DNA from 3 places in the Oceanobacillus longus genome. Region 1 is predicted to be linked to each of the others. Evidence: riboswitches for the same ligand, from Rfam matches in the RefSeq annotation. Region 1 holds a riboswitch; each other region holds the start of a gene.
What was found. A riboswitch is a leader RNA that binds a small molecule or an ion and turns the genes downstream of it on or off. The one in region 1 is predicted to bind preQ1.

Region 2: another riboswitch for preQ1. It lies ahead of ACFOUV_RS13750 (QueT transporter family protein); the one in region 1 lies ahead of queC (7-cyano-7-deazaguanine synthase QueC).
Region 3: another riboswitch for preQ1. It lies ahead of ACFOUV_RS05960 (VUT family protein); the one in region 1 lies ahead of queC (7-cyano-7-deazaguanine synthase QueC).

What each region holds. Positions count from the first base shown of each region.
Region 1 is NZ_JBHSAO010000002.1:3,133-10,523, forward strand. It holds gene ACFOUV_RS05445 (NADH-dependent flavin oxidoreductase) at 206-1,336, shown strand; gene ACFOUV_RS05450 (hypothetical protein) at 1,459-1,848, opposite strand; gene ACFOUV_RS05455 (alpha/beta fold hydrolase) at 1,894-2,241, opposite strand; gene ACFOUV_RS05460 (OsmC family protein) at 2,646-3,098, shown strand; gene queC (7-cyano-7-deazaguanine synthase QueC) at 3,386-4,054, opposite strand; PreQ1 riboswitch class I at 4,138-4,182, opposite strand; gene ACFOUV_RS05470 (sodium/glutamate symporter) at 4,272-5,675, opposite strand; gene ACFOUV_RS05475 (methylated-DNA--[protein]-cysteine S-methyltransferase) at 5,973-6,485, shown strand; gene ACFOUV_RS05480 (hypothetical protein) at 6,871-7,008, opposite strand; gene ACFOUV_RS05485 (hypothetical protein) at 7,176-7,391, shown strand, end outside.
Region 2 is NZ_JBHSAO010000010.1:84,020-91,410, reverse strand. It holds gene metA (homoserine O-acetyltransferase MetA) at 1-445, shown strand, start outside; gene ACFOUV_RS13755 (DUF3891 family protein) at 531-1,298, opposite strand; gene ACFOUV_RS13750 (QueT transporter family protein) at 1,410-1,895, opposite strand; PreQ1 riboswitch class I at 1,903-1,947, opposite strand; gene ACFOUV_RS13745 (VOC family protein) at 2,134-2,994, shown strand; gene ACFOUV_RS13740 (calcium/sodium antiporter) at 3,777-4,730, shown strand; gene ACFOUV_RS13735 (alpha/beta hydrolase) at 4,776-5,375, opposite strand; gene ACFOUV_RS13730 (flavin reductase family protein) at 5,393-6,001, opposite strand; gene ACFOUV_RS13725 (ring-cleaving dioxygenase) at 6,031-6,966, opposite strand; gene ACFOUV_RS13720 (MarR family winged helix-turn-helix transcriptional regulator) at 6,963-7,391, opposite strand, start outside.
Region 3 is NZ_JBHSAO010000003.1:1,064-8,454, reverse strand. It holds gene ACFOUV_RS05980 (carbohydrate ABC transporter permease) at 1-778, opposite strand, end outside; gene ACFOUV_RS05975 (carbohydrate ABC transporter permease) at 781-1,725, opposite strand; gene ACFOUV_RS05970 (ABC transporter ATP-binding protein) at 1,722-2,840, opposite strand; gene ACFOUV_RS05965 (pyridoxamine 5'-phosphate oxidase family protein) at 3,084-3,506, opposite strand; PreQ1 riboswitch class I at 3,707-3,752, shown strand; gene ACFOUV_RS05960 (VUT family protein) at 3,870-4,403, shown strand; gene ACFOUV_RS05955 (YeeE/YedE family protein) at 4,500-5,750, opposite strand; gene ACFOUV_RS05950 (DUF4023 domain-containing protein) at 5,937-6,056, shown strand; gene ACFOUV_RS05945 (small acid-soluble spore protein H) at 6,084-6,263, shown strand; gene ACFOUV_RS05940 (NADPH-dependent FMN reductase) at 6,356-6,982, opposite strand; gene ACFOUV_RS05935 (NADPH-dependent FMN reductase) at 7,138-7,391, opposite strand, start outside.

The DNA of each region.
Region 1 (7,391 bases):
CCTGAGTAATGACCTCCTTTTTTCATAGAAGCAGACAGGTTTATTCAAGTTGAAAAAAATACATCTATTTGGACAAAATAAGTTGGAGAATTATTGCTTTTTAAAGTAGTTCATTTTATTTCCATACACTTAGAAAAGGTGCTATCCTAATTGAACGTTCATTTAAAATAGGTAAAACCTAATTATCATATATTGGAGGAAAATCATGAAAACTAAATATGCAGCGCTACTTGAGCCTTATCAATTACCAAATGGAATCGAAATAAAAAATAGAATGATGATGGCACCGATGACAAATTATTCATCCAATCCAGATGGCACTGTGACCGATGCAGAAATAGCATACTATACCCGACGAGCGAAAGGTGTGGGTGCTGTTATTACAGCAGTTGCAAATATCACACCAGGTGGGAAGGGGTTTCCTGGTGAGATTGGTTGTGATCGTGACGAATTAATACCTAGTTTAGCTAAACTTGCTAATAGCATTAAGCGTCAGGGTGCGAAGGCAATTTTACAAATTTTTCATGCTGGAAGAATGAGTCCATCTGACCAAGTTCCAAATGGAGATGTCACAGCACCAAGTAATATTCCTGCTGAACGCGCGGGAACTCTTGGAGTAGTACCAAGAAAATTAACGGTGATAGAGATCGAGGAAATTATTGAAGCGTTCGGCCAGGCGACGTGTAGAGCGATTGAAGCTGGATTCGATGGTGTTGAAATTCATGGTGCAAATGGATACTTGATCCAGCAATTCTTTTCTCCACATGCCAACAGACGAGAAGATCAATACGGTGGTACTATAGAAAAACGAATGACATTTCCGTTAGCTGTTATTGATAAAGTACAACATGCTGTGAAAGAATATGCGAAAGAGCCATTTATTGTTGGTTACCGCTTTTCCCCTGAAGAACCGGAAACCCCTGGTATTACGATGGGAGATACACTAAAGTTGGTTGATGTACTGGCAGATAAAGGACTTGATTATCTTCATGTATCATTGCAGTACTTCTGGTCTAAGGCAAGAAGAGAAGCCGATACATCAAGAACACGTATCGAATTACTTTTGGAGACAATCAATAAACGGGTGCCGCTTGTTGGAGTCGGGTCGCTCTATACAGCAGATGACGTAGCGGAAGCGATGAAGACAGGAATCGAATTTGTTGGACTTGGCAGGGAGCTTCTAATCGATCCAGAATGGGTACAGAAGATCGAAAGTGGGAATGAAGCAGATATTAATACGACTCTTGATTTGGATGGTAAGGAAGCATTGGGTTTTCCAGATCCATTTTGGAAAGTCATTACATCTGTCCCAGGCTGGGTTCCTGGGGTGGAATAACCTTCCAAATATAAATATAATAAAAAGGCTTAGAGAACTAAATTCTCTAAGCCTTAATTTTCATTAATGCTATCATGCTATATAAAGGAGCGATTGGTTAGGAAACGGAACCGCTTAGTCAATTAGTAAGTATATGTTTTTCTTAAAGTATTAGCCACCTGTATTGGATTTGTGATTGGTAAGAAATGATATCCGCTTGGAATTGGGATGACAGATAAATTCGTATGAAGCTGCTTAAAAACTTCTACTTTTTCTTTACTAAATTCATCCATACTGTGTTCTGCTAGGAGCAACGAAAAGGGCTTTTCCATTTTTTGTTTCAAGCAATAGTCAGTTATTATTACTTCTTTTGATAAAGAATTTAATGCTTTTTCGTTACTATGATGTATGTATAAATCTTCCTTTAACACGAAGTTCTTTTGCAGATAAGAATTCAAATGATCACGTTCTTCTTCTGCTAGACTTTCCATAGAATCAGTAGTTTCAATTATCGCTTTTTCGAGATCTTCCAAACGTTCAATGACTGGTAATTGAACTTCTTCCCCATTTTCTTCTCTTTATCCGAGGAAATAGTAACCACCATCTAACAATGTCAATGATTCTACATAGTGAGGAAATTTAGAATAAAAAGCTTGTATAATCCAACCGCCAATAGAATTTCCGATGAAATGAGCGGAAGAAACCATTAATTTTTTTAAAATGTTTTCAATTTCTAATACAAATGAGGAAATAGAATTATCTACTTGCTCAGTTTGATTATGTCCAGGTAAATCTATTGCAATAATTTTATATTCCTTTAAATACCATGATAAAGATTCATATATCTCTTTTCTTTCACCTAGTGCTGGCAGGGCGATAATTGTTTTATCACTATCTATAGATCCATAAACTTTAAAACGATTCACCATATCTCCCCCTAATTAAAAAATACTTACTTCTTCCAATAATGGCTGCCAGATAGTTAAATAACGCCAATTTCATAATAACATAATATTCAAAAACATCCCCCGAAGAAATATACTTACGTTTTGTAATACAACGCTTGCACCAATATTTAAGTGAGATAATTTGCAGTCAAAACTCTTGATTTTAACAATTATTGTCTATTTATAAATTAAAAATATTTAGTGTATTGACTATTTAAAATAATGTGATATTATATATAATAATTCCGATGTAAATAATATGTATTAAAAGATTCCGCAGATGAAAGTTACTAGCAAAAGCAAATATATTTTGTTAACCCTTTCGTTAATGAGAAGGGTCTCTAATTAATATAAATTACCATATGAAAAAGGAGAGATTTTTAATGGCAATTACAACAGTGAGTGCGAAAACAGTATTAAAGGAAAATGTGTTAGTGGAAGCTGAAGCTAGAGGTCATAAAGTTATAATAGATGAACCTAAGAATTTAGGTGGTACAGATCAAGGGATGAATCCAGTAGAGCTGCTACTTTCTTCATTAGGTGCATGCCAATCCATTGTTGCTAGAACTTATGCTGAAAAGTTTGAGGTTGATCTTCAAAACTTTTGGGTCGAATTAGATGGTGATATTGATCTGGATGGTTTCTTTGGTAAATCGGATGTACGACCAGGCTTTTCCAATATTCGTTATACGTTCCATATTGAAACAAATGCTCCTGATGAGAAAATACAGGCATATAAGGAATTTATTGAAGCCCATTGCCCTGTTGGAGATACCATTGCAAATCAGGTAAATCTATCCTCTTCAAAAGTAGTAATAGAAAACCCAGTTAAATAGAATGGATAGGTGGAGGCTGCTTCTTTAGTGAAATAAGGAACTATCAATTGATAGTTCCTTATTTTACTCTTGCGTAAGTTTCAATAAAGATAAATTACTTTTCAAAAACACCTTTAATATTCTTCCATCCATAAACAAGTTCATTGGGTTTCCTTCCTACAATTTTACTGCATTTTTTGCTGTATTTAGCCGTTCCCCAGCTCTATGAGTGACCATTCTCATGTAACTTTGCTTAGTATGGTCATTCATCAGATTTATGAAAAACTTTTTTCTGAGTTTGTTTAACATCAGGAGTTCCCCTTGTTTATTTGTTGCAGATACATATCGAGCCCATTTTTTCGCAGCTTACATGAAGGACACTCCCCACATCCCCCGCCACGAATTCCGTGATAACAGGTAATTGTTTTCTCGCGAACATAGTTAAAGGCACCAAGCTGGTCGGAAAGTTCCCAGGTTTCTGCCTTATCCAGCCACATTAATGGCGTATGAATAACAAACGAATCATCCATCGATAAATTCAGTGTTACGTTTAGTGATTTAACAAAAACATCACGGCAGTCCGGGTAACCGCTAAAGTCGGTTTCACAAACCCCGGTAATGATATGCTTCGCTCCAATCTGTTTTGCCAAGATAGTTGCAAATGACAGAAAGAGCAGATTACGTCCGGGGACAAAGGTGGAAGGAAGGTCCCCATTCTCCCCATCTTTTACTTCGATTTCCTCACGTGTTAACGCATTTGGAGCCAATTGACTTAAAAGCGATATATCCAAAACATGATGTCGTACTTTCAAGTCAGCAGCAATTTCCTTTGCTACTTCGATTTCTTCTTTATGGCGTTGATTGTAATCAAATGTCACCACTTCTACGTGATCATACTTTTTCAAAGCCCAGAATAAACAGGTGGTACTATCCTGACCACCACTGAATACGACGACAGCTTTATTATTTTTTTCCATAAAAAAAATTCCCCTTTCATAATATAAAAAGAGAATTCTACTCACCCGAATAAAAAAACCATACCGATAAGGAAGGTACAGTTCCATCCTTAGTTTTTTATAGAGGGTGTAGCTAGAACCTCTCCTGCAATAGTGCAGACTTTTTAAAAATATTTCCTTTTATTATAGCATTTCTTTCATAAAAAGAGCCATATTCATCTACTATGGCCCTTTAACTTTAATTTTTCTTCTTACCAAAATAAAGTAAACCAACGAGCAAACCAATTACACACATGATTGCCGCGAAAGTAAAGAATGGGATCGGGCCGAATTGAAAGATTAGTGGAACAGATAATGCGGTTACTAATCCTCCACCAAGGAATGGCTCAAAAGCGAGCTGTTTATAGCCGAAGCCTTCAAAAGCTGGAGATTCGGCTTTAGGATCGGCAACACGCATCAAGAGTAAACCAGTCGCGGTAATCCCCATCGATTGACCAAAATCACCGATTCCTCTTTCCAGCCAATACGTAGGTATCATTCTTGGAGCGAGGACAAAGAATCCAATCACATTCCATGCAATACCGGTAATCGCAATTAGAAGAAATGGAATGAAGTTGTCTCCAATAACATCTAGTGACACCGTTCCTATCGCTGCTAATATTAGAATATCTAATGAAAACCCCTGAATACGACTAATCATTTGTCGATCGACTAGATATGCATTGTCTACTTTGTTTAAGAATAGTTGTACGATTATTCCTCCAATCATTGCAAAAGGGAATAATGGAACATAGGTCATTAAATCGGAACCGAAGACGGTTGCCTCGATCCTTACGAACGATTGAAGTAAAATATACCCTACGATAATTGCCAAGGCAACCATTGCAAAATGAAAGGAAAGTGGCTCGATTGATTCCGGACGAACCGTCATTTTTGCTGCAGGCTCTCTATTCTCAAATTCCACAATTCCCGCCTTTTTTAAGGAGGAAAATTCTTCAACATCTCTAATGATTTCTGTTTTCTTTTTGCGTATTCCCCAGTTAATGATGATAATTCCTATTATAACCCCTGATAGAATACCAACCGTTGCTAATCCGACAGCCAAGTCATAGGCTTCTGGATATCCCATTTCTTCAAATGTCCCCTGTAGTCCTGCGGCTGTGCCATGACCGCCTTCAAAAGATACTTCAATCAAGGCCCCGACAATGGGTGGCATATCAAAGAATGGTGTCAACACGAGCATTGCCAACAGGATACCGACTACATATTGACCCCAGCCAAGTGTCCAGCCAAAAGCAAGCTGTGGCCCACCAACCCGCCATATTTTTGAAAGATTTGGAAGGATGGTTCCTAAGAACAAGGTTGCAAATACAACATTGATCATCAATCCGGGCAGTTCACTCCATACTTCTGTCGCAGCTGGAAACATAAGCCCGTTTGACCAAAATGACTGGTCTCCTATGTAAGGTTCTACTATTCTTCCAAGAACTTGTGGACCAACAAGCAACGCAATAAATCCACCGATGACGGAGGAGGGTAAAAATAAATTCTGCAACCATTTCACACGAATTCTAATCCATTTCCCCAGTAAAAGAAATAATCCAAGGTATAAAAGGGCAAATCCAATCTCATTTGGGGTCATCTTACTACTTCCTTTCTAGAAATATAATTAATTTTTTCTTCCCTGTATTTTTCCTGTTCAAACTAAAGCAGTTGATAAATGATATGAATTATTTTAGAGACAGGAAACTTGTGACGGGGATACAAATGACTTTGCCAAGGGGACATGGGGACAGGAAACTTGTCCCGGAATACCCATGACTATGCGGGACAAGGAACCTGTCCCTGCGTCCCGCGTGCACCTGCTCCTGGCTTTCATTCATTGGCTCAGTCGTTTAACATAATGTTATATAAATAGAACCAGAAGGGGGGTGTAATCTTGAATGTTCATCAAAAGGAAACGATATACTATAATCAGCTATCCATGGATGGCTGGACTATTTATATTGCTGCAACGGAGAAAGGTCTTTGCTTCGTTGGATCACAAGAAGCGGGTTACGATGAAATGAAAAGTTGGTTTGAAAGACGCAGACCAAAGGCTTTTTTGATAGAGGACTTAAATAAAGTACTAATCTATAAGGAACAATTAGTAGAATACGTAAGGGGCAAACGGAAAATATTTGATTTGCCGATAGATTTAATTGGAACTGAATTTCAAACTGCTGTGTGGGATGAGCTTCAGAAGATTCCATTTGGTGAGACAACATCGTATTCCGACATCGCCGAACAAATTAACAGACCAACTTCTGTAAGAGCAGTGGGAACGGCAATCGGAGCAAATCCTGTATTGATTGTTGTACCGTGCCACCGTGTAATCAGTAAAAGTGGGAGGATAGCAGGTTATCGCGGAGGTATTCCTATGAAAGAGAGATTGCTGCAACTAGAAAAATAGAGCTTTCAACAGGACTTGTTGGAAGCTCATTTGTCCACTTTTTTTACTGGTCAGTACAGGACAAGTCCCCTTTTGCCATACAATATTGTAATTGGCATCTGAATCTTTCATTATGCTTATCCCTTTAGGGAAAGAGCCTGGGACATAACTAAAGTGTTTAACTCAAAGCCGAACATTTCGCCATAATAGCGAAGGAAATACACGGAGACTCCTGCGGGATGAAAAGCCTAGGTGAGACTACGTAGAGCGATAGCTCGGAGTAGGCTCAGCAGCGCCCGCGGAAAGCGTAGTGTATTTCCGTAGCGGTATATATGCACCAACTATGTTCGGATTTTACTTTGGTTAAAACACTTTTGTCCCAGTCTCTTTGTTGTTCAAAGAAAACCTATTTACCATCTTTACTCTGCTTCGGCTTAGTATCACCTTCCTTTTGTGGTTCAATATCCTGTGCGGGGTCTTTTTCCTTAACTTTTTGTTCAAGTGAATCTTCATTATGGTTATGTTTATTGTTATCAGTTGTCATACTTTCACCTCCGAACTATTAATTATTACTTATATAATGTTAATAACCTAATTTAATAGAACACAAACATAGGTAGATTCATATGTTTTAACCATATAAACAATGTGTTGTCAAAACAGGTTTTCTTTTTTGATAGAAGGTAAATACATACTATTGAGGTGATTAATATGTATGCCCTTCATAAATGTAAAACAATCAATAACCATGGACTAATTAATCTCCCAAAAAAGTGGAGAATGGAACTTGGATTTGATTGTGGAGAATTGGTTGAAATCCGTTTGGAGAAAAAGGAAATATGGATATGTCACTTTAAAAATGAAACAACAGAGAATCAACGGTATATTTCGCCTCATGGAACTGTTACAATTCCAGCAGAGTTCAGG
Region 2 (7,391 bases), on a different contig from region 1:
AAATAAATATGAATTGCCGAAAAAATGTTTTGGTATATATGAACATGAAGTATTACTACCTAATGAAAATCTTGTTCGCGGGTTTGATGACCATTTCCTTGCACCACATTCTAGATACACCGATATTGAGTATGAGCGGATAAGGAATCATCCGGAACTTCAAGTACTGGCTCATTCCGATCAAGCTGGAGTTTTTCTTGCTGGATCCAAAGATGGTAAAAATATAATGGCTACCGGTCATTTAGAATATGACGCTACAACGTTGGCGGAGGAATATCAACGGGATCATGAACGAGGTATTAAAACACAAATGCCGGAGAACTATTTCCCAGATGATGATCCGGAAAAGGCACCATTATATCGATGGAAAAGCCATTGCAGTCTGTTGTTTTCGAATTGGCTCAATTACTATGTATACCAGGCAACTCCCTATGAATGGGATTGATTTCGAAAAAGTATTAAAAAGCTGAACTTCCGCGTGTATAGGTAGTTCAGCTTTTCTTATTTTTGATTACTCTACAAGCAGGAAATTACTCCGGCAAAATGGTGATTGGTACTTCCTCAAAAGAAGCCTCTTCATAACTATCAATTAATCCTTTCGTAGCAATCGTATCTTTTGCAATAACCTTTTGTTTTAAAGTAATCTCAATTGATTCCTCAAACGGAAAGTCATTTATCACTACGGTATGATCATTTAGCCATCGAAGTTGTATTTTCTGTTTACAGAATTCATGGAGAGTGGTGCTGGTTGGAATACCTTTTTTAAAAAAAGAATGCTCATTTTGTTTTTCAGCACCTGGCTCATTCATACAAATGTATAATGAAAGGTTATCTGCAAGCTGGAGAAGACTATAATGAAATTCAAACAAACGTTTGTTGAATTTGTTTAGTGTGTCAATTATCGTTTGTTGACGCATTTCCTCATACGTAACAAATGCCTGTGCTTCAAGTGAAGTATTGTTCAATAAAAAGCGTTTATAATGCTCGCTACAAAGCATTCCAGCATAGGGATCTACTTTTTGTACTTCATCAATACCGTGTTTATATAGAATGATTTTGGGTAGGTTAGGAAAATCAAAAAAGGAAAATGGTACCTTTTCTTTATCATTCAAAAAGGGTTGCTTATCAAACTCCTTCCAACCATGATCATGTTGATAAGCAGCGTATTCAACCGACTCACGAAGTTCCATACCATGAAAATAATCCGATTTCCACTGCTTCATAATATCTCCTGAGATTTGGGCGTGGTGATCCTGCTGAATTAATACAAAATGCTGGTCATGTTCTCTGACAATCATTTAAACTCCATCCTTTCCGGTGTGGAATGTACTATCAGTATAAGCAATGTTGTCGAGCGGGCAAAATAAAAACTTCATCATCCGCAAAATTAAAACGAATGATGAAGTAATTTAAATTAGTTTATCAAAATGTAATCTTTTATTTAGAGCATAAATGATTGGAATACCGATTGCCAGCACAACAAATTCGCCAATAGCTGTAGTAAGCCATGTAAATAGGAATGGCAGTGCCAATGCTAGATTCAATTCAAATGCAATAATAAACATATTGAATGTGAAGACTATTGTATTTGCAACAAGAAGCACCCAAATATTTTTTATATATTTTGCAAGTAATATGATAATACCCAATGAGATAGCTGAATGGGCAACTCCGAAAACCAAATCATACCACCCTAATGGGGAGAATAAAAGGTTATATAAAAATACACCTAGTACAATTCCGAAGAAGTAACGTTTATCAAACACAATCAGGTGATTGAATACTTCGGAAATGCGGAATTGAATATTTGTAAACCCAAAAGGTATAATAAGTGCAGATACAGCAATATATAATGCTGCTAATAAACCATTAATTACAAGTGTTCTTACGGTCATTGTAAATCTCTCCTTAGTTTTTTTTCGTGGGATGGTTACGAACCACGTAAAGCAATGCAAGCAAGTATAATACAAAAACAAATAAAAGAAAAGCCTTTTTTATTTACTTCTTACTATTTTTAATAAGGGTCATTTGACAATAATAAAAAAAATCATTATAATACTTACATAAAGTAACTAAGTATAAACATGTAATTAAAAGTAAGTTAAACATAAAAAAGTGTAAAGGGAGATAGTTATGGAAAAGAAATTTTTCGAACAACCGACAATATACGTAGGAGAAGTTAATATAAATGTGACAGACTTAAAGAAATCCATTACTTTTTATAAAGATTTTATGGGATTTAAAGTATTGGTAGAAGAAGAATACAAAGCAGTTCTATCTGCGGATGGTAAAATACCATTATTAACATTAGAACAGCCAGAAAATGTTGCACCAAAAGAGGCAAGAACGACCGGATTATATCACTTTGCAATTCTCTTGCCAACTCGCGGAGATTTATCCGCATTCCTGAAACACATTATACAGGCTTCTGGTGGCCAAATGCGTCTAGGGGCATCCGATCACTATGTCAGTGAGGCTCTATACTTTGATGACCCGGATGGAAACGGCATAGAGATTGCTCATGACCGTGATTCTTCTGAATGGAATTGGTCTGATAATCAAGTATCCATGGCAACAGTAGCGCTAGATGGAGATGATTTACTTGCTGAAACAGAAGAGGGTTGGAAAGGGATGCCAACCGATACGGTCATTGGACATATTCATCTTCATGTTTCTGATATAGAAAAAACAAGAAGGTTCTACGTGAATGGTCTTGGGTATGACGTCGTTACGGAATTTCCAGGGGCGCTTTTCACATCACATAATGGCTATCATCACCATATAGGTTTAAACGTCTGGAATGGAGTCGGTGCGCCTACACCTACTGAAAACAGCGCAGGATTGAATTGGTTTACACTGAATTTCCCTGATGAGGATGCGCTTCATAAAACAAAGATAAATTTGGAAAAAGTAGGAGCTTCGGTGAAAGCAGAAGAAGATTATTATGTAACGGAAGATCCTTCAGGAAATACGATTCAGCTAAGACTAAATTAATAATGAAGAAGAAGCTACTGGAATTCATTTTCAGTAGCTTCTTCTTCATTATGTATAGAAATATTTCTTTTTATCATTAATCACCTTTCGACCAATAAAATAGGTATCAAACAGGTAACTGGGGTAAACTTAGCATGTCTTTACTAACCAGCTTGCTAAACTTGGTAAGAATAAGGATATTTTCGTAATGTTTAATGCTTTTTAATCATCGCAGAGTTGAGATAAAATGCGAACTAACTTTAGATTTATTTTCAGGAGAAATGCGCTCTTGCTGCCGTCCATGATCGCTCTGGGCGGATGCGCATCCTTAGGGCACGGCCTCAGCCCCGAAGAGAAAACCACTCTTCTGGTCTTCGGACACGTGCTATTCCCGCAGGAGTCACCGCCCGCCGCTCACCCGGACTGGTGAAGCTGTAGGATGATATTTTAGCTATTAGCAGGTGTAGTCATTGTCATTGTCAGCAACCTTCTAACCAGCTCGGGGAAATATACGGAGACTCCTACGGGAAGAGAGGCATCGGTGAGACACTGAAATGCGTTAGCATGAAGGGGCTCACCAGCCGCCCGTGGAAAGCGCAGTATATTTCCCCGAGCGGTCGCCGAAGTTTCTATATACTGATATGATTGAAATCAACCAGCAGTTACTTCGGAATTTATGTAAAATGCGAAGATAAAAAATAGCAAAATTCTGCGAAAGTTGAGTCACTAGTTGAGATTTATTTTCTAATTAAGGGTAAAGTAATAATATGTAATAAAATAATCTATAAAAGGAAGAACACAACATGGCTTACATTTTATTAATTTTAGGATTTGCTTTATTAATTAAGGGTGCGGATTGGTTTGTTGATGGTTCCTCCAATATTGCTGCATTGCTACGTATATCACCGATTCTTATTGGTCTTACAATTGTCGCCTTTGGTACAAGTTCTCCGGAGCTGACAGTAAGTATTTTTGCTGCATTGGATGGCAGTGCAGATGTAGCGATGGGTAATGTGGTTGGGAGTAATATATTTAATATTACATTGGTAGTTGGTTTGGCCGCATTTTTATATCCATTAAAGGTACAGAATGAAACAATTAAAAAAGAAATACCTTTTACGTTGTTATCTACCGCTGCGTTACTAATTGTTATGAGTGATGTTTTTCTTCAAGGTGAAATGAATAACTTGATTACTCGAGGTGATGGTTTCATTCTTCTCTTGTTCTTTAGTATTTTTATGATTTATGTTTTTGAAATTGCTTTTAAGGATAGGAATGCTTCAAAGGAGGAACCTTTGCCTGAAGGAGTTACATGGGGGAAAAATATTACTTTCTCGCTAGTTGGACTGGCAGCTATCATTATTGGCGGAGAATTGGTTGTATCGAATGCAACTGAAATAGCATATTCACTTGGTATGAGTGAAACATTAGTAGGTCTTACCATTGTAGCTATAGGAACTTCTCTCCCTGAACTCGTGACGTCCGTATCGGCAGCGTTGAAGAAACAAAGTGAAATTGCGCTAGGAAATATTGTTGGAAGTAATATTTTTAATATCCTTCTAGTTCTAGGTGCATCGTCCGTTATCACACCACTTGCATTTGATGGAAAAGTTTTTATTGACCTGTTCATTATGGTTGTTTTAACGATAATATTATTAATATTTTCCAGAACGAATTTCAAAATTGGAAAACGCGAGGGTCTCATACTGGCGTTGGCGTATGTCGCTTACCTTATCTATGTGATTATCAGAAATTAAAGACTCCGAAGTTCTACCCATTTAACTGGAAGAACTTCGGAGTCTTTAATTTTTATACCATGTTGTTGCTGCTTGTACTTCATCCATTGTCAGTTGATGGCCTCTGTTTTCCCAGTGGAGTTCTACATCGGAACCAGCGTTTTCTAATAACGTTTTTAGTTCTTCTGATTCCTGTGCAGGACAAATTGGATCATTCGTACCGGCTGCAATAAATATACTTTTACCTGAGAGATCGGGCAATTCGATTCCTCTTCTTGGAACCATTGGGTGATGCAAAATCGCTCCTTTTAATGCATCTTTATAATGGAATAGCAAGCTGGCGGCAATATTTGCTCCATTTGAATAGCCGACTGCAGTAATATTGTTACGGTCAAACTCATATTTTACGGATGCCACGTCCAAAAATTCATTTAATTCTTTTGTGCGGAAGATCAAATCATCTTCATCAAATACGCCTTCAGCTAATCGCTTGAAAAAGCGGGGCATTCCATTTTCAAGCACATTTCCGCGAACACTGAGAACATTTGCTTCCTTATCAATAATTTCTGCAAGTTGAAGAAGATCCTCTTCCGTCCCTCCTGTACCATGCAGTAATAATAATGTTGGTTTTGATTGGTCATTTCCTTTTTTAAAAATATGTTTCACTACTTATTCTCCTCTCTTTACTTCGGTCGTTCCATTGAAAAGATTTCTCCGATTTTTGCATAATTCGTACCAGCTAATCTGCTGACTGCACCGAGTTTAGTAGGATCAATTCTTCCATCTGTATATAATTCTTTTGCAATGTGAAAGTGAACGACTTTACCGATTATTAAATCCGTACTAACTGTATTGTCTTCGCCTAATTCAAGGGCATGGTCCAAGGTGCATTCCATTCGAATTTTTGCTTCATTTATCCCGGGAACTGTCACTGTTTCACTATCTGTAAGTGTAAGGTCAGCCAGTTTTATCTCACTTTCATCCGGTGCAAGGGTAGCAGCGGTTTTGTTAATCTCTGCTACATTATCTTCATCAACGATGTGCACTACAAATTCTTTTGCTTTCAGAATATTATGTGCTGTATCTTTTGGTTCACCATCTCTTCGCTGAATAGAGACGGCAATCGTCGGAGGGTTAGAGGAAACAATGTTAAAATAACTGAATGGAGCTCCATTAACTGTACCATCTTCTGCAACGGTGGTTACAAATGCTATTGGTCGAGGTATAATACTGCCAATTAATAGTTTGTAATTTTCCCGTTCGGTATTGTTAGTTGGGTTAAACGAAAGCATCCGATATTCCTCCTTCGATAATTGGATGATCAATCCAGATTTTTCACTTCAATTGGAATCAATGTTTGATTAAGCTGCTCGCGGTACTGCTCATATTGTGCTGGCAATTTTAATTCAGAACCCATTGTTTCAAAAGACTCATCATGAGCAAAACCTGGTGGATCAGTTGCGATCTCAAATAGTAATTTCCCATATTCTCTGAAGTAGATGGCATTGAAGTAATTTCTATCCTTAACTTGGGTTACCCCATAGCCTTTCTCACTGATATATTTTTGCCATTCAAGCTGATCTGCATCATCCTTAGCTCTCCAAGCAATATGGTGAACTGTTCCAACACCCATTTCTCCAGAACCACTTGACGCTGTTTTAATATCGATGGTATTACCGATGTCACCGTAGGAAAGAAAACGTGAAATTCCATTTTCTTCACCAATTTTTTCAAGTCCCATGACAGTTTCGAGTAGTTGCATCGTTTTCTCTGGATCTTCAGATAGTAATGTAGCACCAGCGAATCCTTTAATCGCTACGTCAGGGGTAACATCTCCAATGGACCAACTATTTTCCAGACCGTCAGCTCGTTCAACAAGCTCCAGGTGGAGTCCGTGTACATCGTCAAAAGATAGATAGTTTTCTCCGAATCGTTCGGATATGTTGTAGCCGATATTGAATTTCTCCAGTCTTTTTTTCCAGAAAGAAAGTGAGCCAGAAGGTACGGCATAAGAAGTTACCCCAACTTGTCCATCCCCGATTTTTCCTTGTTTTGCTCCTGCCCAAGGGAAAAAGGTAATAATGGAACCAGGCCGGCCACCTTCATTACCAAAATAAAGGTGATACGTCCCAGGATCATCGAAGTTAATCGTCTTTTTGACGAGGCGCAGTCCGAATACACTCGCATAAAAATCAACATTTTCTTGAGGATGTCCGACGATTGCGGTTATATGATGGATTCCCTCTGTTTTCTTCATTTTCCAGATTCCCACTTATTACCAATTTTTTTCAGTACATCAATTAATACTTGTTTGTCTTCGGTAGAAACGTCTTCAAAAATTTCTTCAATTACCTTTTGATGTTTTGGGAAAATATCATCCATTAGCTCTTTTCCCTGTTTCGTTATTTGAATGTAGACCACGCGTCGATCCTCCGAACAATCGCTTCTCTCGAGCAGCCCTTTATTTTCCAATTTATCAATAACATACGTAATGGAACCGGTATTGATCAAAACTGCTTCAGAAATCTCTCTAATTGTTTGTCTGCCTTTATGGTATAATGCTTCCAGAATCGTGAAATCGGAAGTCCGCATTCCGTGGCTACTGATATCTTTTTTAATAATTTCTTCGAGTGTTCTTGATGCTTTCATGAGTACGACAAAAGCTTTTAATGAAAAATTCTC
Region 3 (7,391 bases), on a different contig from region 1:
GCAGCCTTTTCTGACCAAGGAATAATAGGATCAGGGTTGGAATAACAACAATAATTGCCCCAGCCATGATCACACCCCAGTCATTCAACTGTTCCTGTGTCTGTAATTGCTTCAATCCGATTTGTACGGTACGAACACTGTCATTCGTTGTGGAAAGCAGTGGCCATAGATACATATTCCATGATGTTAGGAATCCATAGACACCGAGTGTGATTAGACTTGTTTTAGCAACTGGTAGTACGACCGTTAAATAAAATTTAAAATCGCCCATACCAGCAATCTGACTTGCTTCTCTTAGCTCTTTAGGAATTTGCTTAAAGTTTTGTCTCAGCAAAAACGTTCCGAATGCCATTGCAAAGAATGGTACAGACAGCCCCTGATACGTATCAATCCAACCCAAGTCACGGATAATATGGAAGTTCGGGATAATGGATGCCTCAAATGGAACCATCATCGTAGCAATGAATAAGTAAAATAAAAGGTCTCTTCCTTTAAACTCCAGAAACACAAAGGCATATGCTGCGAGGCTCGATAACAACAATTGTCCAAGCATAATTAAAACCGAAATGAAGAAACTATTAAATAGATATTTCAGTAATGGGAACTGACCAAATGCTTTTGCATAATTATCAAAAGACAGTGATGTTGGAAGGCTCCCGGTCATAATATCCTTGTTTGACATAAAACTCATCATGAATGCCATAAGGGTCGGTGCAAATACAATCATTCCCGAAATAGCCAGTAAAACATATAAAATTATTTTCCTGCTCATTGGCATTGTCATTGGTAATGAACCTTCCTTTCACCAAATTTAAACTGCAAGAAAGTCATTAGTAGGATAATGATAAACAATACTACCGCTTGGGCACTTGCCGAACCAAACTGATAATTGACAAAAGCTTCCCGATATATGGAATAAACAATTAAGTTTGTCGTATTTTGTGGCCCACCCTGCGTCAGAATATCTATTTGACCAAATGTCTGGAAGGCATTAATAATGGTGACCGTAACGACAAAGAACAATGTCGGTGACAGCATGGGTATCGTAATACGTCTAAGTTTGTAGAAATAGCCCGCTCCATCGATATCTGCACTTTCATAGAGGTAAGAATCAATGGACTGCAACCCACCAAGGAGAATTAAAAATGTAAAACCGATATTCATCCAGATCGTTGTCAACGAAACAGCTATCAGTGCCCATGTTGGATCTGTAAGCCATCCGATATTTTCAAACCCAAGCGAACGTAAAATAACATTTAGCATCCCGATGGTTGGATGGAACAGATACAACCAGAATACGGATGCTGCTGCAACAGAAATCCCCATGGTTGACGAGTAGATTGTCCGAAAGAACCCAATTCCCTTTAATTTCTCATTGGCAATAACGGCTAGAAATAAGCTTATAAGGATAGTTACAGGCACCGTATATAAGACAAATAAAAAGGTTGATTGAATACTTTGTAAGAAAATTGGCGAGTTAAACATATTGATAAAATTATCAAAGCCTACAAAGACAGTCGTTACACCCTTTGCATCGGTAAGAAAGAAACTTAAATAAATTGTACGCAGAAGCGGGTAGAACAAAAATATACTAAATAAAACAATGGAAGGAAACAAAAACAGGATTCCTTTTAAAAAGCCCTTTGTTCGCTGCTTCTTTTTGATTTGGTCAAAATCAAGTTGATTCAACTCAGTTGGTTGAACTACTGCATTGCTTATACTCATATTGCAACGACCTCTTGTTTCTTACTTATATTTGCAGACCTGATCAGTTCTCCTGTATCTGTATTAAAGAAACTTAAATTGTTTATCGTTATATGTATGGGCACGAAATCACCTACGTTAATTGCCCATTGACCGGGCCATTTTGCTGTCCACATTTCTGAACCAATATCGAATGCAATAGACGTTTCATTTCCTAAATGTTCCACGTTCACAACTTCGAGATGATGTGTCGGATCCTTATCTGTTGCCGGAAGAATATGCTCTGCACGAATACCAATCGTCAAGTTTTTATTTAATGAAATCATATTTAAGAAGCTTGAATCGACATCTAACAGAAGCGTATCCTCAATAATTAACTTTCTTGTATCTGATGAATAAACAACTTTGCCTAAATTCATCTTTGGCGAACCAATGAATGATGCAACAAACAAATTTGCTGGCTCATTATAGAGCGAAATCGGTTTACCGACTTGCTGAATCTTACCGTCATTCAATACCATTATTCGATCACCCATCGTCATCGCTTCCACTTGATCATGCGTTACATAGACCATGGTCAGACCCAATCTCTTCTGCAACCTGCGAATTTCCACTCGCATATGGGCGCGTAATTTAGCATCCAGATTAGAAAGTGGCTCATCCATCAAACACAGTGGTGCTTCACTAACAACAGATCTAGCGAGCGCTACCCGTTGTCTTTGCCCACCTGATAGTTCTTTTGGTTTTCGTTTTAACAGTTTATCCAATCCCATCATTTTAGCAGTTTCCGTTAATCTTCTTCGCTGTTCTTTCTTATCTACTTTTTTTGCATTTAATCCAAAAAGGATATTTTGTTCGACGGATAAATGCGGATATAATGCATAATTTTGAAAGACCATGGATAAGTTTCTATCTTTTGGAGGGAGGTGGTTAACGGTTTTTTTATCTACTTTTAATGTGCCCCCTGTAATTTCTTCCAGACCTGCAATCATTCGAAGTAATGTACTTTTACCAGAACCAGAGGGGCCAACAAGAACAAAAAATTCACCCTCTTCAATGGATAAATTGATTTCATCTAATACACTTTTTTGTTTGTCGTATGACTTGGAAATATCGATTAATTCAACTTGACTCATTTTGTTGCCTCCTTAACATTCGCATTTTCAGTTAAGCATACTTTTTCACTAAAATTAGGTAATTTACTTAAACCTTACGTGTTGTTCAATGAAGATTAATAACATTAACATTATCTTCATACTCTGTCGGTATAAAGGACTATAATTGGCATACTAAATCCATCCATAAAAAAACAGGAACATCAAAGGACTGACCCCCTGAAATTCCTGTCATATTAATCGTTACTTACGTTAAGTGAGCTGTTAAATATCCAATTGTTTAGGCGGCTCACCTTTTTTATTCATTAAACGGACTTGAAGTGGCTCTATTTCCAAAATCAAATACTCGGGATCATCCGGTCCTTCAAAGTAAAGCTTCATATCATCATTCCATAGTTCCTTTTTCAGTTCTTCGGAGTTATTAAAGGATACTTTGCCTTGATATTCCACGTATTGATCGCCAAATCCTCCACCTTCGTATCCGATGAGGATATGTGTAAATGGATTTTCTTCAATTTCATCTGTTTTATCCGTATCTTTATTCGTAGCTGTGTACAGTTTTAAATCCCGATGGAAAAACATCATATATCGCGAATGAGGCTTATTTCCTTTCACGGTCGCCATCGTTCCAACCGGACTTTCTTTAAAAATTTTCTCAACGGTTGATTTAATTTCTTCCTGACTCAAAATAACACCCTCCTTTATATTCATATATAGTTATTATTCCTTTTCTATTTGAAAATTAAACAAGGTATTAATTGAGATGCACCCTAGATCACGATGAACTGGTCTGCCATTATGACCGATAACAACTGTGAAGGGAGAAAATAAGCCTCCAGTCGACCATTTTTATGCTATAATAAAAACATCAATTTAATACCTGCTTTGTGGGAGAGGTTCTAGAATAAACCCTCTATAAAAAACTAAAGAAGTAACTATATCTTTCTTTAGGATATGGTTTTTATTTTTGTATTTTATTGAATTTTTACTATGATTCTCTCGTTCGACAGTAGGTGTTCCTGATTAATACTGTACAAAGGAGCGCTATCCATGCGAATATTTTTTTACCTTATTGTTATTATTATTGCAAATATTGTTACCGCAAAGTTTGCCCCATTAGAATTAGGAGTATTTATTATCCCTTGGGGGTCATTTCTGATTGGGTTAACATTTATCTTACGGGATATGGTACAAAACAAATACGGCAAGAAAAAAACGTACTTGTTGATTGGTATGGCACTGCTTTTATCTGCAATTTCAAGTTATCTGTTAGGGGATACATTATGGATTGTTTTTGCCAGTGCGATTAGTTTCCTCGTTTCAGAAACCGTGGATACAGAAATTTATTCCAGGATAAAAAAGCCGATGCATATCCGTGTACTTTATAGCGGAACAGTTGGTGGTGTACTGGATTCGACTATTTTCGTAATTATTGGTTTATCACCTCTAGGGGCCGGGTTTGTACCTTGGGAAGCAGTATGGATGGCAATTTTAGGACAAATCTTTATCAAAGTGACAATGCAATTTGCTGGTGTACTCGTTCTTCAAAACTCGAAGACTGTTAAAGCAGAATTCGCTAATTGACCTTAAGATAAAAAAAGCTCCGTTCCTTTTCGATAAAGGAACGGAGCTTTTTTTTAATACTTTAGCAAAGTGAAGAAATAGATTACTAGTCTTTTATTAACAAAATTGATCCGATTTCTTCGGATTCTTCATGCCGAATAATGGTCTGATAAACAAAGCAAGTCCAGTTCCAAGCAATGCCATTACTCCCCATACCCAACCATGAAGGCTAAAGGAGGCAATCCCGCCAAAGTATGCGCCAATATTGCAGCCGAATGCAAGACGGGAGCCATATCCCATCAAAAGACCACCAACAATAGCAGCACCAGCAACACCAGGTTTAAACTTCTTCGGTTTGAAAGATCCCTGGGCAGCGGCTGCAATAAATGCTCCAAGTATAATACCGAAATTCATGACACTCGTGGAATCAGCCAATACCGTTTGTGATAAAGCCTCCGCGTTCGCTCCTGTAAAATAACCCCAACTAGTCACATCGATACCAATTGCCTGAAGTGTCTTTCCTCCCCACAAAGCAAAAGCAGATGTAATCCCCCATGGTTGACCTCTGACTGTCAAAGTCAAAGCATTTAGGATTGCAAGAATGATTGCCGCAGCAAATAGTGGCCATGCACCTCTGAATATTTTTTTCCATCCGTTTGTTGTAGGAAGAGGTTTCATGGATGGGGGATTTTTCCGTTTGGCAATTTTAACAGTAACCCCATAGATTAAAGCAAATAAAGCTAGCTGAACAATCCATGCACCAAAAAACCCAAGTCCAGTGGATTCAGCCAATGATATCGGAGGCAAAGAAGGTGTACCCATCCAGAATGAGAAATGATAAGCACCGATTGTTGATCCGATAATAAAGGCAATCAGCGTTAATATCATGGATGATGATCCACCACCGAAATTATATAATGTACCAGACGCACATCCATTACCAAGCTGCATACCAATACCAAAAATAAATGATCCGAAAATAACACTGACCCCAACAGGAGATACATACCCAGCAGGTGTAAGTCCTGTAAAACTAAAACCTGTACTTAAAATAATTGCAAATAATGTTGTCGCTATTGCAAGCATGACCATATGTGCCTGAAGTCCCTGTACATTCCCCACTGAAGCGAGTCTGCGAAAAGCCGAAGTAAACCCAAATCTGGCATGGAGCAACGTTGCACCTAATGCAAGTCCTATGATATATAAAACACCCTGTACCCAGCCTGCTGTAACAACAGTAGCTATCAATAATGCAATAGCAGCTATAATTCCCAATGACATGATTGGTTTTTGCATTGGACTGAGCTCAGTAATAACGGTTGTCGGTATAAAATTAAATCTTTTCTCTGTGACAATAGATTGTTCCATTAAAATGCCCTCCTTAACCAATAAAGTTAGTAGGAATTAATATTACCTCAATATGCCTAAAAAGTAAACTTGGATTTTTTATACACCAAATTACTAAGCGTCCTTTTTACGAAACAGGGCTATGCATTTTTCAACTTTCAATGGTAAGAATAAGCGTATTCGATTATTTGAGGAGGTGGTGCAAGAATGGATAATACAAATGAGTTCGTAAAAAAGTTTAATGATACAAAGAAAAAGGACATAGCGAATAAAAAGCGCCAGGGACATAATGACCCAGCGAAAAAATTACCTAACAAGCGACATTAAGATATATTAAACCAAGGAGGATCACATATGAATATCCAACGAGCTGAAGAAATTGTTCAATCACCCGATTTAGTAAATGTAACGTATAACGGGGAAAAAATTTATATCCAGCATGTGGATGATCAAAATCAACTTGCACGTATCTATCCACTGGATAACCCTCAAAAGGAGTTCGATGTACAAATAGAAAAACTCACGGAAGAATAGCAAACGAAACCCTCTTTAATTAGGGGGGTTCTTAAATACCCATTTTTTCATCAAAAAAAGGATGTCGACGGGACATCCTTTCTTTTCTTTATTTATCTTAATGGTTTAAATGCAGTCGTCCAGGAAATAAGCTGATCCAACATTAGGTTAGCATTATCTGCATGGTAGTCAGCAGGCTTGAATTCGCTCATGTTTTCAAAGTCTGAAATTAGAGAAAATGTTACTGCAGTACGTACATCAGCAACTTGAAGTTCCCCTAGGATTAGACGGAGGTTTTCATGTGCACGAGTTCCACCTAAGCTACCGTAACCGACAAATGCGGCGGCTTTATTATTAACTTCCGGATTTAGGAAGTCAAGCGCATTTTTCAATGCTCCACCTATTGCATGGTTGTATTCCGGAGCTACAAAAATATAGCCATCGAAGGAAGCGATTTTTTCAGACCATGCTTTTATTGCAGTTTCGGAACCAACTTGGTTCGCTTCCGTTAATTCTTCACCTAGCAATGGCAGGTCGAATTTTGCAAGATCAACTACTTCATAGTCCACATCATCATTACGTTTTGTTGCGAAATCATAGACCCAATTTGCAACAGCTTCCCCGTTACGACCTTGACGAACACTACCTTGAATGATAGCTATTTTTAATTTATCTTTTTTTACTACTGGTTCATCGTTTTTTTTCGTTGATTTACCAAATAATTTCTCTAAGAAACCCATTTGAGCACCACCTATTCTTCTTGTTGTTTAATAATTTAAGGACAGTCACCCCACACTTAGAGTGGTTAAGCGCAATCGATACGCAGGGAAAACTGCCCTTTTATACCCCAATTAATTATAGGGTTATTTTTATTTTCCTACCGTACAGGAAAAGCTTATCGAACTGTTTTTAAAGCACCGCTCCACGCGATTACTTGATCAAGCATTTGGTTAGCATTGTCTGCATGGTAGTCAGCAGGTTTGAATTCACTCATGTTTTCGAAGTCGGTCATTAACGAGAATGTTACTGCAGTACGTACGTCTGCAACTTGTAGTTCTCCTAAGATTAGACGAAGGTTTTCATGTGCACGGGTTCCACCTAAGCTACCATATCCAACGAATCCAGCTGCTTTATTATTTAATTCTGGGT